2 regions of the Hohaiivirga grylli genome follow, and region 2 is predicted to be linked to the other one. Evidence: predicted binding sites of a transcription regulator. Region 2 holds the regulator's gene; the other holds the start of a gene.
What was found. Region 2 encodes LexA, which represses DNA repair genes until DNA is damaged. Its sites were predicted from a motif close to TGTTCNNNNTGTGTTCNG; they were not measured.

Region 1 (7,680 bases), on a different contig from region 2:
CTTCCTGACAGTAGAAGGGGACCTTCTCACCACCTTCCATGACGTTGCGTAGAGCGTTTGCCGCACCAACAATAAGATGGGAATGACGGGCAAAGAGTTCAAAAAAACGCTCTTCCTTAGGCATAAGAGCTTGGAACCAACGCATCGTAACCGCCTCATATAGAATTAGTAATCCGGTTTTAATTATCCCCGGAGCAGGGAGTAGGAAGCTATACATACGGTTATCTACGTAGTGCAGACCGAGGTATAAGCACCCTCCTAATAAAGAAATAAGATGTTTCTGGATAGAGCATTCGTTAAATAATCGTAAATAATTGACAGGCGCATCGTCTAGGTCTGTTTTTAGGCTCTGACATCAAGCGCTTGAGATATTAAATTGTGCTTCATGGCACAAAGGTATCCGATAGAGACGCATTATATCTTCAGACATGCTAGATATGTGATCAATATGATCTTCAATTGCGGAGGTACGTGATGGCTAAAGGTATTCTGGTAAAGGCAAATGGTGGCCCTGAGGTTCTGGAATATTGTGATGTACCTGTTGCCAGGCCCCGTGAAGGGCAGGTTCTCATTCGTCAAAACGCAATTGGTGTGAATTTTATTGACGTTTATTATCGAAGTGGCCTTTATCCATCTCAACTCCCATTCGTTCCCGGGAGCGAAGGGGCAGGTGTTGTTCTCGAAGTCGGGCCGGGCGTTAGCCATTTTAAAAAGGGTGATCGTGTTGCCTATGGCATGTCATCCGGTGCCTATGCGGAAGAACGCGTTGTTGATGAAAAGATACTCGTGCATATTCCCGAAGGTATTTCTGATGAGATTGCCGCTTCCATGATGTTGAAGGGGCTGACAGCACAATATCTTCTGCGTCGGACATTCCCGGTTAAGCCCGGTCACACTATTTTGTTTCATGCTGCAGCTGGTGGTGTTGGTTTGATTGCCTGCCAGTGGGCCAAGCATCTTGGCGCAACGGTTATTGGTACGGTCGGTTCTCAGGATAAAGTGCAGCTTGCCAAAGATAATGGTTGTGATCACGTTATCCTTTATCGTGATGAAGACTTTGTTGCCCGTGTTAATGAGATTACAGGCGGCAAGCGCTGTGATGTTGTTTATGATGGTGTTGGAAAATCCACATTCCCCGGTTCTCTGGACTGCCTGAAGCCTTTTGGAATGTTTGTCAGCTTTGGTAATGCTTCTGGCCCCGTTGATGCCTTTAACCTTGGGTTACTTGCCCAGAAGGGCTCTCTCTATGCGACCCGTCCAAGTCTTGGTGCGCATGTTGCTGATCGCAAAGTTCTGGATGAGATGGCCGCTGATCTCTTTTCTGTTGTGAAAAGTGGTGCGGTTAAAATACCTCTTCATGCCCGCTATAAGCTATCAGAAGCCCGACAGGCTCACGAGGCACTTGAATCACGTCAGACAACAGGGGCTATGGTTCTTCTCCCATAAAGTGTGATGCTGCTTGATATTCAAACAGCCGGCATTGTCCGGCTGTTTTTCATTTTGGAGAACTTTCATATTCTGGTGAGTGTGTTAGTTTGCGCCAGATTTAATTCGTTTGATGAGTTTCTGATGCGCCTGCGTGTATTGCATTCCCTTTCCCATAACCCGTGGTTCAACCTTGCTGTTGAAGATTGCATCTTCCGTCAGTTGCCAGCAGATCAATGCGTTCTGTTTCTTTGGCAGAACGCTGATACGGTCGTGATTGGTCGGTCCCAGAACCCATGGAAAGAATGTAATACCCGTATTATGGAGCAGGACGGTATCAAGTTAGCGCGTCGCCAGAGTGGGGGCGGGGCTGTTTTTCACGATCTTGGAAACAGCTGCTTCACGTTTATGGCCGGAAAGCCCGGATACGATAAGACGGTTTCAACGGGCATTATTCTGGAGGCGTTAAAAGCTCTTGGTATTGAGGCTTCTGCATCAGGGCGAAATGATATTGTCGTTGAAACCCCGGAAGGGCAGCGGAAGATATCAGGCTCTGCTTATAAGGAAACGTCTGATCGTGGTTTCCATCACGGAACATTACTGCTGCATTCTGACCTGAGCCGATTGGCCCATTATCTGAATCCGGACCCGAAGAAGCTTTTGTCGAAGGGGATTACGTCTGTCACTTCGCGTGTTGCCAACCTTGATGAGTTTATTCCAGATATTGATCATGCCCGGATTTGTCAGGCAGTTAGTCAGGCATTCTTTAAACACTATGGCCGCACAGCAGAGGTGGAATACATCTCACCAGAGAAAACCCCGGATTTGCCACGCTTTGAAGAGCAGTTTGCTTTCCAGAGCAGTTGGCAATGGAATTTTGGTGATGCTCCATCCTTCTCGCATCTGATGGATACGAGATTTCCATGGGCAGGTATTGAGCTCCACTTTGATGTCGACAGGGGCGGAGAGATTAGTCGCGCACAAATATTTACCGATAGTATGAATCCGACACCGCTCGAAGGCTTGGCAGAGATGTTGCCGGGTACTGTCTATCGGCCTGATGCGATGCAGGAGAAGCTTGCACAGTGGCAGGCAGGCTATCCTGATATGCCAGAGCTTGCGGATGTCTCCAGCTGGATTGTGCAGGAGATTCGCTAGTCATATTTGAGGGCCAGAATGGTATTGGTCTTTCTATATCCATAAAAGCACAGGTATCTGTTGTGGACGGGACACTTTCTTTTGAAGGGAGAAAGAGAAGGTGTGGTGAGATTTTTCCACGACATAACTTATTGAAAACAAATAAAATAAATGAGAACAAAAAAAGAACTTGCAAATGAGAACAAAATGAGTACATATGACGATGTAGCAATTAAAGACTACGTTGTGATTTTTTCAGGCCCCTGCCATAAGGATGTCCGATAATGAATCAGGCTGCATTGCGTTTGGTGGAAAATTCTTCAATGGACAAAGACAAATCTAAGGCGCTCGACGCTGCTCTCTCTCAGATTGAACGTGCTTTTGGCAAAGGCTCGATTATGCGGCTTGGTAAAAACCAGGCTCCGGTAGAGATTGAGACAATTTCAACAGGCTCGTTAGGGCTTGATATCGCTCTTGGCGTTGGCGGTCTGCCACGTGGCCGCGTGATTGAAATCTACGGCCCGGAATCATCCGGTAAGACAACGCTTGCCCTGCATACTGTTGCTGAGGCTCAAAAGCGTGGCGGTGTTTGTGCTTTCGTTGATGCTGAGCATGCTCTTGATACTGTTTATGCCCGCAAACTGGGCGTCCAGCTTGATGATCTCCTGATCTCTCAGCCAGATACAGGTGAGCAGGCGCTTGAGATTGCAGATACGCTTGTGCGTTCAGGCGCGATTGACGTTCTGGTTGTTGACTCTGTTGCCGCTCTGACACCACGCGCTGAGCTTGATGGCGAAATGGGTGACATGCAGCCTGGTCTTCAGGCACGTCTGATGAGCCAGGCGCTTCGCAAACTGACCGGTTCAATTTCCCGTTCCAACACGATGGTCATCTTCATCAATCAGGTTCGTATGAAGATTGGTGTCATGTATGGTTCTCCAGAGACGACAACAGGCGGTAACGCTCTGAAGTTCTATGCTTCTGTTCGTCTGGATATCCGTCGTGTTTCAACTCTGAAAGACCGTGAAGAAGCCGTTGGTAACAACGTGCGTGTGAAGGTCGTCAAGAACAAGGTTGCACCTCCTTTCAAACAGGTCGAATTCGACATCATGTTTGGTGAAGGTATTTCCAAGATGGGTGAACTGGTTGATCTCGGTGTTAAGGCCGGGATTGTTGAGAAATCAGGTTCCTGGTTCTCATATGACAGCCAGCGTCTTGGTCAGGGGCGTGAAAACGCCAAGCAGTTTCTGAAGGATAATCCTGACGTTGCTGAAAAGATCGAGAGCCAGATTCGTCAGAATGCAGGCCTGCTTGCCGATCAGATTCTGGAGGCCGTTGAGCCTACAGCCGATGATCTGGATGAAGGGAAGCCAGAAGAATAAGAAATAAAGCCGCTTTATAAGCTGCTTTCAGAAAGCGTTCCGTCGTCTCCCACAAGACACGGAGCGCTTTTTTATATCCGGAAATGTTATGAAAGAGGTGATTAAGCCTTATTTCCGTTAATGATTGGCATAAATCCTATGGAAAAGCGCTTACACTTTTCCTAATCATGCTCTAAAAGCACTTTAGACCTAGGGGGTAATTGCCCGTAGGTCGTTGTTTATCAATTTTGAGAGTTCGAGCATTCCATGAGCGGCGTAAACGAAATCCGGTCGGCTTTTCTTAATTACTTTGCCAAGAACGGGCATGAAGTTGTTCCTTCAAGTCCGCTTGTACCGCGCAACGACCCAACCCTGATGTTCACCAACGCGGGTATGGTTCAGTTCAAGAACGTATTTACCGGAGCGGAAAAACGCCCTTACAGCACGGCGGTCACATCTCAGAAGTGCGTTCGTGCCGGCGGTAAACATAACGACCTTGATAATGTCGGCTATACAGCCCGCCATCACACTTTCTTTGAAATGCTCGGGAACTTTTCATTCGGAGATTACTTCAAGGATCGTGCCATTGAGCTTGCTTGGAATCTGGTGACCAAAGAGTTTGAACTTCCAAAAGAAAAGCTTCTGGTCACAGTTTACTCTGAAGACGAAGAAGCAGCGACCCTATGGAAAAAGATTGCTGGCCTGACGGATGACAAGATTATCCGTATTTCGACATCCGACAATTTCTGGCAGATGGGCGATACTGGTCCGTGTGGTCCTTGTTCTGAAATCTTCTTTGATCATGGCGACCATATTCCCGGTGGCCCTCCCGGTTCCCCTGATGAAGATGGTGATCGCTTCATTGAAATCTGGAACCTCGTGTTCATGCAATACGAGCAGCTGAAGCCGGGTGAGCGCATTGCTCTGCCACGTCCATCTATTGATACGGGTATGGGGCTGGAGCGTATTTCGGCTGTTCTTCAAGGTACACATGATAACTACGAAACCGATATGATGCGTGGTTTGATTGGTGTTGTTGAAAGCCTTACCAATGTGGATGCCAATGGCCCACAGAAGGCGTCACATCGCGTGATTGCAGATCACCTGCGTGCATCTTCCTTCCTTGTATCTGACGGCGTTCTGCCGTCCAATGAAGGCCGCGGTTACGTTCTGCGCCGCATTATGCGCCGCGCCATGCGCCATGCGCAGCTTCTTGGTGCTAAAGAGCCGTTGATGTATCGTCTCGTCCCAGCTCTTGTTCGTGAAATGGGACAGGCGTATCCTGAGCTTATCCGTGCAGAGGCACTCATTACAGAAACACTGAAGCTCGAAGAGACACGCTTCCGTAAGACACTTGTTCGTGGTCTTGGTATTCTTGATGAAGAAACACGTACACTTGTTCCCGGTGCCAAGCTGTCTGGTGAGGTCGCCTTTACACTCTATGATACCTATGGCTTTCCGCTTGATCTGACACAGGATGCGTTGAAATCCCGTAACATCGATGTTGATACGGATGCTTTTAATGTCGCTATGGAACGTCAGCGTGAAATGGCCCGTGCTGCTTGGGCCGGTTCAGGTGAGGCCGCAACTGAGACCGTCTGGTTCGGTGTGAAAGAAAAGGTCGGTGCAACCGAGTTCCTTGGTTATGATACTGAAAAGGCTGAAGGCGTTATCACTGCTTTGCTGAAAGATGGTAGTGAAGTCACTTCGCTCAAAGCAGGTGATACAGGTATCGCTATTCTCAATCAGACACCTTTTTATGGTGAATCCGGTGGTCAGGTTGGTGATACCGGCGTCATGAGCGGTGAAGGTATCAAGGTTGAGGTAACAGCAACTGAGAAGAAGCTGGGTGATCTTTTCGTTCATCATGTCACTGTACGTGAAGGTGAGCTGAAGGTTGGTTCTGCTGTGGAGCTTAGTGTTGATCATGGACGCCGTTCCGCCATCCGTGCAAACCATTCGGCAACCCACTTGCTGCATGAGGCCCTTCGTCAGGTTCTTGGTGATCACGTTGCTCAGAAGGGCTCTTTGGTTGCTCCAGAGCGTCTGCGTTTTGACTTTGCGCAGCCAACACCGATTTCTGCAGAAGAGCTGCAACGGGTTGAGGATATTGCCAATAAGATCTTGCTGGAGAACCAGCCGGTTGTAACGAAGCTGATGGCCGTCGATGAAGCCATTGAATCCGGTGCCCGTGCGCTCTTTGGTGAGAAGTACGGCGAGGAAGTTCGTGTTGTCTCCATGGGGCTTGATCCGCAAGGCTCATCTAACCGCGCATTCTCTGTTGAGCTTTGTGGTGGTACGCATGTGGCTCGTACGGGTGATATCGGCCTGATCTCGGTTGTCTCAGAAGGTGCCGTTGCAGCTGGTGTTCGTCGTATTGAAGCGATGACAGGTAACGCAGCTCGCCATTACATTGCAGAGCAGGGACGTAAGCTGCATGAAGTTGCAGATATCCTCAAGGCACCTGTCAATGATGCGTCTGAGCGTGTTTCTGCTCTTGTTGAAGAGAAGCGCAAGCTTGAGCGTGAATTGGCTGATGTTCGTCGTAAGCTCGCTATGGGTGGGGCTGGAGCTGATGCCGATGAGTTCAAGGATGTCAAAGGCGTGAAGCTGATGGCTAAAGTTGTCACTGGTATCGAGATGAAAGATCTCAAGAGCCTTGCCGATGAAGGCAAGAAGCGTATTGGTTCTGGTATCGTTGCCATTGTCGGTGTCGCCGAAGATGGCAAGGCCGGCCTGGTTGTTGGTGTGACGGAAGATCTGACTGAGAAGTTTGATGCGGTCACACTGGTTCGTGCCGGTTCTGAAAAGCTCGGCGGCAAAGGTGGCGGAGGTCGTAAAGACATGGCACAGGCTGGTGGCCCGGATGGAGCTCAGGCTGAAGAAGCTCTCAAGGCTGTTGAGGCAGCTATCTGAGACCTCTGTTAGAATTTAAACAATACAGGGCCATATCTCCTTTGATATGGCCCTTTTTTATTAAGATTTGGGAGATGAACCGGTTATGCCACGAGAACCTGCGACAATTCGCTAAAACATTTGAGTTCTATAATATGGACAATATATTTGATATAAAGAACGAATTGAGCTAGGAAGCGTCACATAAGAAATTTTTGTCAGTGAGCACTTCAGGATAAAATTATGCCTTCTCCACGTTCGGTTCCAGTTATTGGTGATGAAACTCTACCCGAGAAAGTTGATGTGGTTGTCATCGGGGGAGGGATCATAGGTTGTTCTACTGCATTGGAATTGGCTGAACGCGGATTAAAAGTTGCTGTTTGTGAAAAAGGTAATATTGGGCGCGAGCAGTCCGGACAAAACTGGGGCTGGGTGCGTATAGGCCGCAGGGATTCACGCGAGGTTCCTCTGATGGCTGAAGCCTTGCGTTTATGGCCTGAACTAGAGAAGCGTACAGGTCATGCTACGGGGTATAACCGTTGTGGGATTGTATTTTCATGTACATCTGATGCTGAATATGCGCGTTACGAAGCATGGCTCGAAAACCTCAAGGGGTTAGACGTTGATTCTCGCATGATTTCTGCAGGGGAATATAAGAAGTTGTTTCCCGGTAATACCCTTGATGTCAAAGGGGGGCACTACACACCGGATGATGGATGTGCAGAGCCTCAGCTGGCCACTGCCGCGATTGCAGAAGGTGCGCGTGCCAAGGGTTGTTATATCCTTACAGAATGTGCTGTTCGCGGTCTGGAGACAACTGCTGGGCAGGTATCTGCTGTTGTAACAGAGCGCGGAACGATTG
Region 2 (7,680 bases):
GCTCAATCAGAGTTTTTGCGCGTTCTTTCAACCCTGCCATTGAGGCAAGAAACAAAGCTTTCAGCTCATTATTTAGCTGGCTTGGTGCTCCACGCTCAGAGCCAACCTCCGGAAGGATGATTTCAATAGCTTTAAGCAGCTGTGCATCATCTGTCTGGCGCATATAATGGCCATTAAGGTTTTCAAGCTTGGCAAAGTCAAAGCGTGCAGGGGAGCGACCAATCTGCTCAAGATTGAATGCTGCAATCATTTCTTCCGTTGAGAATATCTCCTGATCACCATGGCTCCAGCCGAGGCGAACAAGATAGTTTCTCAATGCATCCGGCAGATAGCCCATGCTGCGGTAGGCATCGACACCAAGGGCACCATGGCGTTTGGAGAGTTTTGCTCCATCTGCACCGTGAATCAATGGAATATGGGCCCATTCAGGAACATCCCACCCCATTGCATTATAGATATGTGTCTGTCGAGCTGCATTGGTGAGGTGATCATCACCACGAATGACATGTGTAACATTCATATCATGATCGTCCACAACGACAGCCAGCATATATGTTGGTGTGCCGTCAGAACGCAGCAGTACAAGGTCATCAAGATCTTTGTTCTGCCATGTAACGCGCCCTTGGACGTGATCATTTACAATGGTTTCGCCTTCAACGGGGGCTTTTAGGCGAATGACAGGCTTTACACCTTCTGGAGCTTCTGAAGGGTCTTTATCTCTCCAGCGGCCATCATAACGAAGCGGGCGGCCTTCTTTACGGGCAAGCTCACGCATTTCCTCAAGTTCCTGAGGTGTTGCGTAACAGTAATAGGCCTTGCCATCCGCAAGAAGCTGTTCTGCCACTTCACGGTGACGGGCAGCGCGGCTGAACTGATAAACGACATCCTCATCCCAGCTGAGACCAAGCCAGCTCAAGCCATCTATAATGGCCTGAATGGCTTCATCCGTTGAGCGCTCCCTATCTGTATCTTCGATACGAAGCAGCATTTTTCCGCCAAAGCGTTTGGCAAAGAGCCAGTTGAACAATGCTGTCCGTGCTCCTCCGATGTGGAGGAAGCCTGTAGGAGACGGGGCAAAGCGCGTAACAATCGGTTTGGTCATTTTGAGTAATATCTATTGCCGATAGAGGAAGGGAAACTGGGCATATAATATCTGCCTTACTGTCGTCTACCATGAGGTGGGGACAACGTTAAGCGAAAAGCTGCATTTACACGTATGAAACTATTGGATGCCCATATCCTCTTTTCAATTTCATTGAACGCAGTCCGAAATGGATGGCGGGAATGTCTGGTGCGGGAAAATGAGGATTACAGGATTCTTTGCTGGCTGGTTATCAGCTTTGGCGGCGGTATTGTTCTGTTCTTCCAGCTATCAGAACCGATACCCTTGAAGGTGGCCGCCTTTGTCTCGACCATTGCTTTTATTGGTGCTGGGATATTTTTTCGGAAACGCTTTTTCTTCATTTTATTAATGCTAATGGGGTTCTTTGCAGGTGGTGTGACGAGTTCTGCCTTGCGAATGGAACGCATAAAAACTCCTGTTCTTGAAAGAATATTGATTGGACAGCTGAAAGGATTGGTTGAAAGTGTTGAGATACGTAACGAGCGGCGCCCGCAGCTAACCGTACGTGTTTTAGAGTTTTCCGGATTAAAACCTTCGGAAATACCTGTGAAGGTGCGTGTTACATTACGGCCCAGTTCTATTTTGCAGGCCGGTGATTATATTGACGCTCAGGTAAGGCTATTGCCTCTTCCTCAGCCTGTGAGGCCATCAGGATATGATTTTGCGCGCGATGCCTATTTCAAAGGTATTGGTGCTGTTGGCTCTGTTCTTGGGCAGGTTTCATTGCTTGATAACAGTGCGCAATACACTTTGGAATCGGGTTTTATGTTTTCCATTGATAGGCTGCGAAACAGGATCGCCAAACAGATTTATGAATCCGTTGGTGAGCCAGGAGGTGGTATTGCCGCGGCTTTGGTGACAGGAAAACGTGGTTACATCACTGAAGAAACCAATCAGGCCCTTAGGGCCGCCGGCATCTACCATATTGTTGCGATTTCCGGGCTTCATATGGTGATTGCTGCAGGCTTGTTTTTCTGGTCCGTTCGTTATGCTTTATCGCTGTTTCCCGCTATTGCTTTAAGATGGCAGACCAAGAAAATTGCAGCCGTTGCGGCTATGTTTGGGGCCGTTACTTACTGTGTATTTTCCGGAGCCAGCGTTGCAACCATTCGTGCCCTTGTCATGACGATGGTGATGTTGGGAGCAATTGTTGCCGGGCGGCATGCTATCAGTCTGCGTAATCTATCACTTGCAGCATTACTGATTTTGCTTTTTTCACCTGAGGCCTTGCTTGGGCCGGGATTCCAGATGTCATTTGCAGCCGCTGCAGCTTTGATATCTCTTGCCCCTTACGCGTCTAGGTTATCTCTCAAGATGACGAATAGTGGAAGCTTTAAAAGGGTTCTTGTAAAAACTCTGAACTGGCTCATTGCCCTTTGTTTGACAAGTCTCGCTGCCGGGCTGGCGACAGCGCCGTTTGCGGTTTATCACTTTCATACGGCAATGCCATTTGGGCTTATCGGAAATATCCTTGCTCTGCCGCTGGTATCTCTCATTATTATGCCATTAGGTGTCATCGGGGTGCTTTGTTACCCCCTTGGGCTTGATGAGCCCGTCTGGTGGGCTGTTGGCATTGCAACAGGGCAGGTTGTGAAAGCTGCCCAATGGGTTGAGACCTTTGGCGGTTCTGTTCAGTACTTCTCGGCTTTGCAGCCGATGGTGCTGCTATTATCAGCCATTGCCCTGATTTGGCTGACGCATTTCCGGTCTCATCTGCGCTGGGGCTTTATTGCTCCGATGGGAGTTGCCATTGTTTCTACGGTACTATTTTCAAAAGAATATGTTGCATTTGTTGACAGAGATGGGAGAGCCGTAGCTGTCAGGTCAGAAAACGGGGCATTGGTTTTCGTTGGCCGTATCAATAGTTTTCTTGCAGAGCAATGGTTGCGTGCGGATGGGGACGGGCGATCTTATGCTGAGGTGAAACCGGTTAAAAATGCTGGTTGTGATGCGCTTGGTTGTGCGCATGAAGGTATTGTTTCGGTGGCGATTGTTCATAAATCAGCAGCTTTTGAGGAGGATTGCCGGCGGGCTGATATCATTGTTGCCACAACCCGCGTGCCCATTACGTGTCAGGCGCCTGTTATTATTGATAAAAGAGCATTGCAGGTAAAAGGGGCAGCAGCTGTTTTACGAAATAGTCAAAACCAGCTTATTGTTGAACATGCCAGAGTCGAAAATGCCCGGTGGCCATGGCAGCGTGGTTTATGAAAAAGGCCCGTTTTAAACGGGCCTTGGTGAGTAAACTCAGTAACGACGGAGTAGGCTGACCAAACGTCCCTGTATTTTTACCCGGTCTGGGCCCAGAACACGTGTCTCATAGGCAGGATTGGCAGCCTCAAGAGCAATTGAGGAGCCCTTACGACGTAGCCTTTTAAGAGTTGCTTCCTCATCGTCAATCAGTGCAACAATAATATCACCTGTATTGGCTGTGTCCTGACGGCGAAGGATAACGAGATCGCCATCGAAGATACCGGCCTCAATCATCGAGTCGCCGTGCACTTCCAGTGCAAAGTGTTCACCTTTTGAAGAAAGAAATTCTGGTGAAACAGTAACAGAGTGACTGTGATCCTGAATGGCCGAAATCGGAACACCGGCTGCAATACGGCCGATAACCGGAATTGAGATGTTGTCGTTATCTGTCTGAGGCAGGGTAGGCTTGCTGATTGGCGCAGCGATACGCTCTGCTGTCAGGCCACCTTCAACAACTGTTGGTTTGAATTTTGGGCGGGAGGCCGCACCTTCAGGCATCTTGATAACTTCAAGAGCGCGTGCCCGGTTGGGGAGACGGCGAATGAAGCCTCTTTCTTCCAGAGCGGTGATGAGTCGGTGAATACCGGACTTTGACTTGAGATCCAGCGCTTCCTTCATTTCTTCAAATGAGGGCGGAACGCCAGCTTCCATCAGTCGTTCATTGATAAAACAGAGCAGGTCGTGTTGTTTACGTGTCAGCATCGCCAATACCTTGGGCCAAAAGAAGTATCACATTCTGCATATCAGAAACAAATAGAGAACACAAGGAATGTTCTTGCTGTGTTCTACACAGCAGAAATCTCTTCAGGCTCAGGTAAGGCGGGAATATAAAAAATGGGAGCAGGTTATCCCGCTCCCATCAAGTTGAGGCATTTTTAAATATTGAGATGCGTTACTTACGGGCACCGAGGATATCAACGGTTACCCGACGATCTGGAGCCAGACACTCTTTAAGCTCAGCGGAAGGAATGTCTCCATTGCAGCTCGTTGTAATAGGCTTGGTTGCGCCAGCCGTTGCTGTCAAGATCGGGGCACGAACACCGCGCTGAATGAGATAGTGGCGCACTGTATTGGCACGGGCCTTACCAAGACGCATGTTGTAATCCCCATTGCCAAGACGATCTGTATGGCCTGTGAGATTAATGGCATCGATTGTAGCGTAGCCGGTGGTCAGCTTGTGAGCGAGCTCATCAAGGGTTCTGCGACCTTCTGGAAGCAGATCAGACATTGAAGAGCGGTCAAATGCAAACAGAGCATCAGCAGAAAGTGTGATCTGTTCAGGTTGTGCCGGGTCACACCATTTGTTCTGAACGGTTCCAACATTGCTACAGGCAGCCAGAAATACAGGCAGAGAGAGAGCAAACGTAATTGCGATAGTTTTCTTCATGATTTTTCTCACTGGATATTATGTGAAAGGGAATGAGAGTGGCGCTTAGCGCCACTCAATCTTCAATCCGAGATTGCCGCGATATTCTTCACGCTTTGCATCCGAGAACGAACGCGCATACGAAACATCCGTGAAGACATAGGCGCTGTCATTGATAGGTAGCTGGAAGCCGGCTCCCACTTCGCCCCATGTATGATTATACCGCTCGCTCACTACATCGCGTCCAAGAGCAACGTCACTTGTGCCCTGGAAGTCATGCCAGATATTTCCCTTCAGGAAGAAGGTTTTGGTGCGCTGGTATTCTGTTGGCGCACTATAGGCGAGGCGGAAGCCTACACGACCACGCCAGCCATCGGCATCCTTCTGGTTCACATTGCGATAACCATCATAGAAGTTATCAAGCGAGAGGCGCTGGTAGATAATTTGGGCCTGTGGCTCAACGTACCAGTTTTCCGTAATCTTGAATGGTGCGCCAACTTCTGCAGAGAGTGTCAGGCCATAACCATTCTGGGACTTCTTGTCGCCACCACTGCGTGGTTTGTATGTATTGTTGAAGTAGTTGAACTGCCCAACAACATCCAGATAAGCGCCCTTAGCCCCGACTTTCGTCAGATAAAAGCCAACACCACCTGCTTCAACACTACCATTGCCGGTATGCTTGTCGCCGACAACCATGCCGCTGACAGAGCGATATTTGTCATAGAACTTCAGATCATCGACACGGGCATAGGTTCCCATGACACCGAAGACAGTCTTCGCGCCCTGATTGTCTGAATCATAGTGTGTGTAAAGGTCGTGGCCTGCCTGCAGAATGAAGGTATTTCCTTCATAGCTGAGACGTTTTTCACCTTCATTTTCAGTATGTTTGGCAATTAGACGGCCCCATGCCTGAGACTTGACCATTGCTGAGCAGCTGTATCCGCATTTATCCCATGCTGTGACCAGTGGCTCGCCGGTGCGCTCATGGTAAGTACCGAGGATATCGTAGCCGAGTTCCATATTAACACGTGGCATCTGCACATAGGCAGAGGTTGCCTGCGAGTAAATTGGAATAGGCGTTGGCGTTGGGGGCGGTGTAACAGGTGGTGGGCTGCCCGGATCAACTGGAGTGACGACAGGCGGATATGGGTTGGATGCCTGAAGAACAAAGACATAGTCGTTGCCGCGCTTAACCAGTTGTGCTTCACCTGCATTGGTTGTCTGGGCACTGCCGGTAAAGACAGCCGGTGCGTTTTCATGATCTGTCAGAACCGTGATAACCGGCTTTGTCAGCTTTTCATAACTGCCCGGTGCAACAATATCTGCGACAGAGATATCGCCGATAATGTCATTTGGCAGTCGAACAATCGTCTGGCCTGTTGCAGTTCCCTGAATGAGCAGGTGATCTGTTTCAGAAAGGGACGAGACCACATTGCCTGTGATGACAGGATTCGGGTCATTGTTCCAATGAGTAGATACAAGCAACACAGAGTTTGCCGCACCAATGTAGTCACCGGTGATTCCCAGCTTGTTGGTTGCTGTATCCGTGAAATTCCGAAGATCAATCGTCCCTTCGTTGTTGACCAGATCAGCATTCATGATTGTCGACAGAATGTGGGTCTTAGACAGGGTTGAACCCATTCCAATGTTGACTGTTTCAATCGCAACCCCTGCGCCCTGGCTGACATCGCCAACCATGTTCATTCTGGCACCATCAGCAATATCGACAGTCTTCCAGTTCAGAAGCTGAGAGAATGTCTCACCTGCAATACCTGTTGGTGTTGCTGTGCCTTCACTGTAGGCATTCATCAGGAAGTCGCCCAGGTCAGCACTTAAAGTCAGCTTTGTTGTGCCGCCGACACCACCGTCAATCTTCTGCATGTCAGAACCGACGCTATCGGTTTTACCGTGAAGGTACACGGTATTATCACCTGCGCCTGTCAGCAGAATGCTTCCGACAACATGACCAGCAGAATCAATATCTACGCTTCCATTATCCTGTTTGAGGATGGCGATATTGTTGGTATTCGCCAGAACTTCAGCAATTTGCGCAATTTTCATTGTGCCTTGACCATCAAGAACAACGGCAGCAGCATTTGCTTGAAGTGTTGTTGTCGACATTGAGGTAACACCGGATAGCGTTACGTCGAAGGTTCCGTTGGCTGAAGACACAGACAGGGCGCTGGAATTCTCGCCTGCCGCTAATGTGTAGCCTGCTCCAGAGTTTTGTACGTAAACAACATTGCCATTATCGGCTTTGAGGGAAAATGCGGTGGCGTCGTTACCTGCTGAAGATACACCACCAGACTGGGTTGCCGTGATATTCCCTGCACCACCTGCAATGGCATTAACACCATAAGATGAATTACCAGCAGAACGGATCTGTGCCGTACCGGCCACATACAGGTTAATATTACCGCCAGTCGTTCCGACCTTCAGGGCATCAGAGTTTGTCCCCTGAGAACTGATAGTGCCTTCTACCCGAGTATCAGCAAGGCCTGTCGTAGTCTGAAGATTAGCTGCAATAGCATTGCTGCCACTGGTCTGTACTGTACCGCTGGAGACCTGCTCAAAGAGGATCGAGTTTCCGTTAAGCTGCATGCCACCGGAACCTGTACCTGTTGTTGATACCGATGCAGTCTGCCCCTGTTTGAATTCAATAGCACCACCGGTGTTCAGGATAATACCGACAGCGTTATCTCCCTTGGTGGAAACCTTTGTGTTTGTTGCCTGAGATAAGCTGATTTTACCATTGCCGGAAGAGACGGCATTGATACCGGCAGAGTCATTGCCCTCAGTGGAAATGGTGCTACCTGAAAGTCCCTGCAGCTGCATTATGGAAATTGCACCATTGGTGCTGCGTGCTTTCAAAGCATCAGAGTTTGCACCAAGTGATTTAATATCACCTTCCAGCTTGGCATCAAGTGCCCCCGTTGTT

Region 1: recA (recombinase RecA) is a predicted target of LexA. The motif match lies at 2,736-2,753, and genes of this name have one in related genera.

What each region holds. Positions count from the first base shown of each region.
Region 1 covers NZ_JBBYXI010000003.1:477,575-485,254, forward strand. Annotated here, with positions in the region: gene WJT86_RS10355 (DUF47 domain-containing protein) at 1-145, opposite strand, end outside; gene WJT86_RS10360 (quinone oxidoreductase family protein) at 475-1,446, shown strand; gene WJT86_RS10365 (lipoate--protein ligase) at 1,570-2,583, shown strand; gene recA (recombinase RecA) at 2,847-3,944, shown strand; gene alaS (alanine--tRNA ligase) at 4,191-6,839, shown strand; gene WJT86_RS10380 (NAD(P)/FAD-dependent oxidoreductase) at 7,062-7,680, shown strand, end outside.
Region 2 covers NZ_JBBYXI010000002.1:550,328-558,007, forward strand. Annotated here, with positions in the region: gene gltX (glutamate--tRNA ligase) at 1-1,102, opposite strand, end outside; gene WJT86_RS06930 (ComEC/Rec2 family competence protein) at 1,292-3,334, shown strand; gene lexA (transcriptional repressor LexA) at 3,371-4,078, opposite strand; gene WJT86_RS06940 (OmpA family protein) at 4,269-4,763, opposite strand; gene WJT86_RS06945 (autotransporter outer membrane beta-barrel domain-containing protein) at 4,809-7,680, opposite strand, start outside.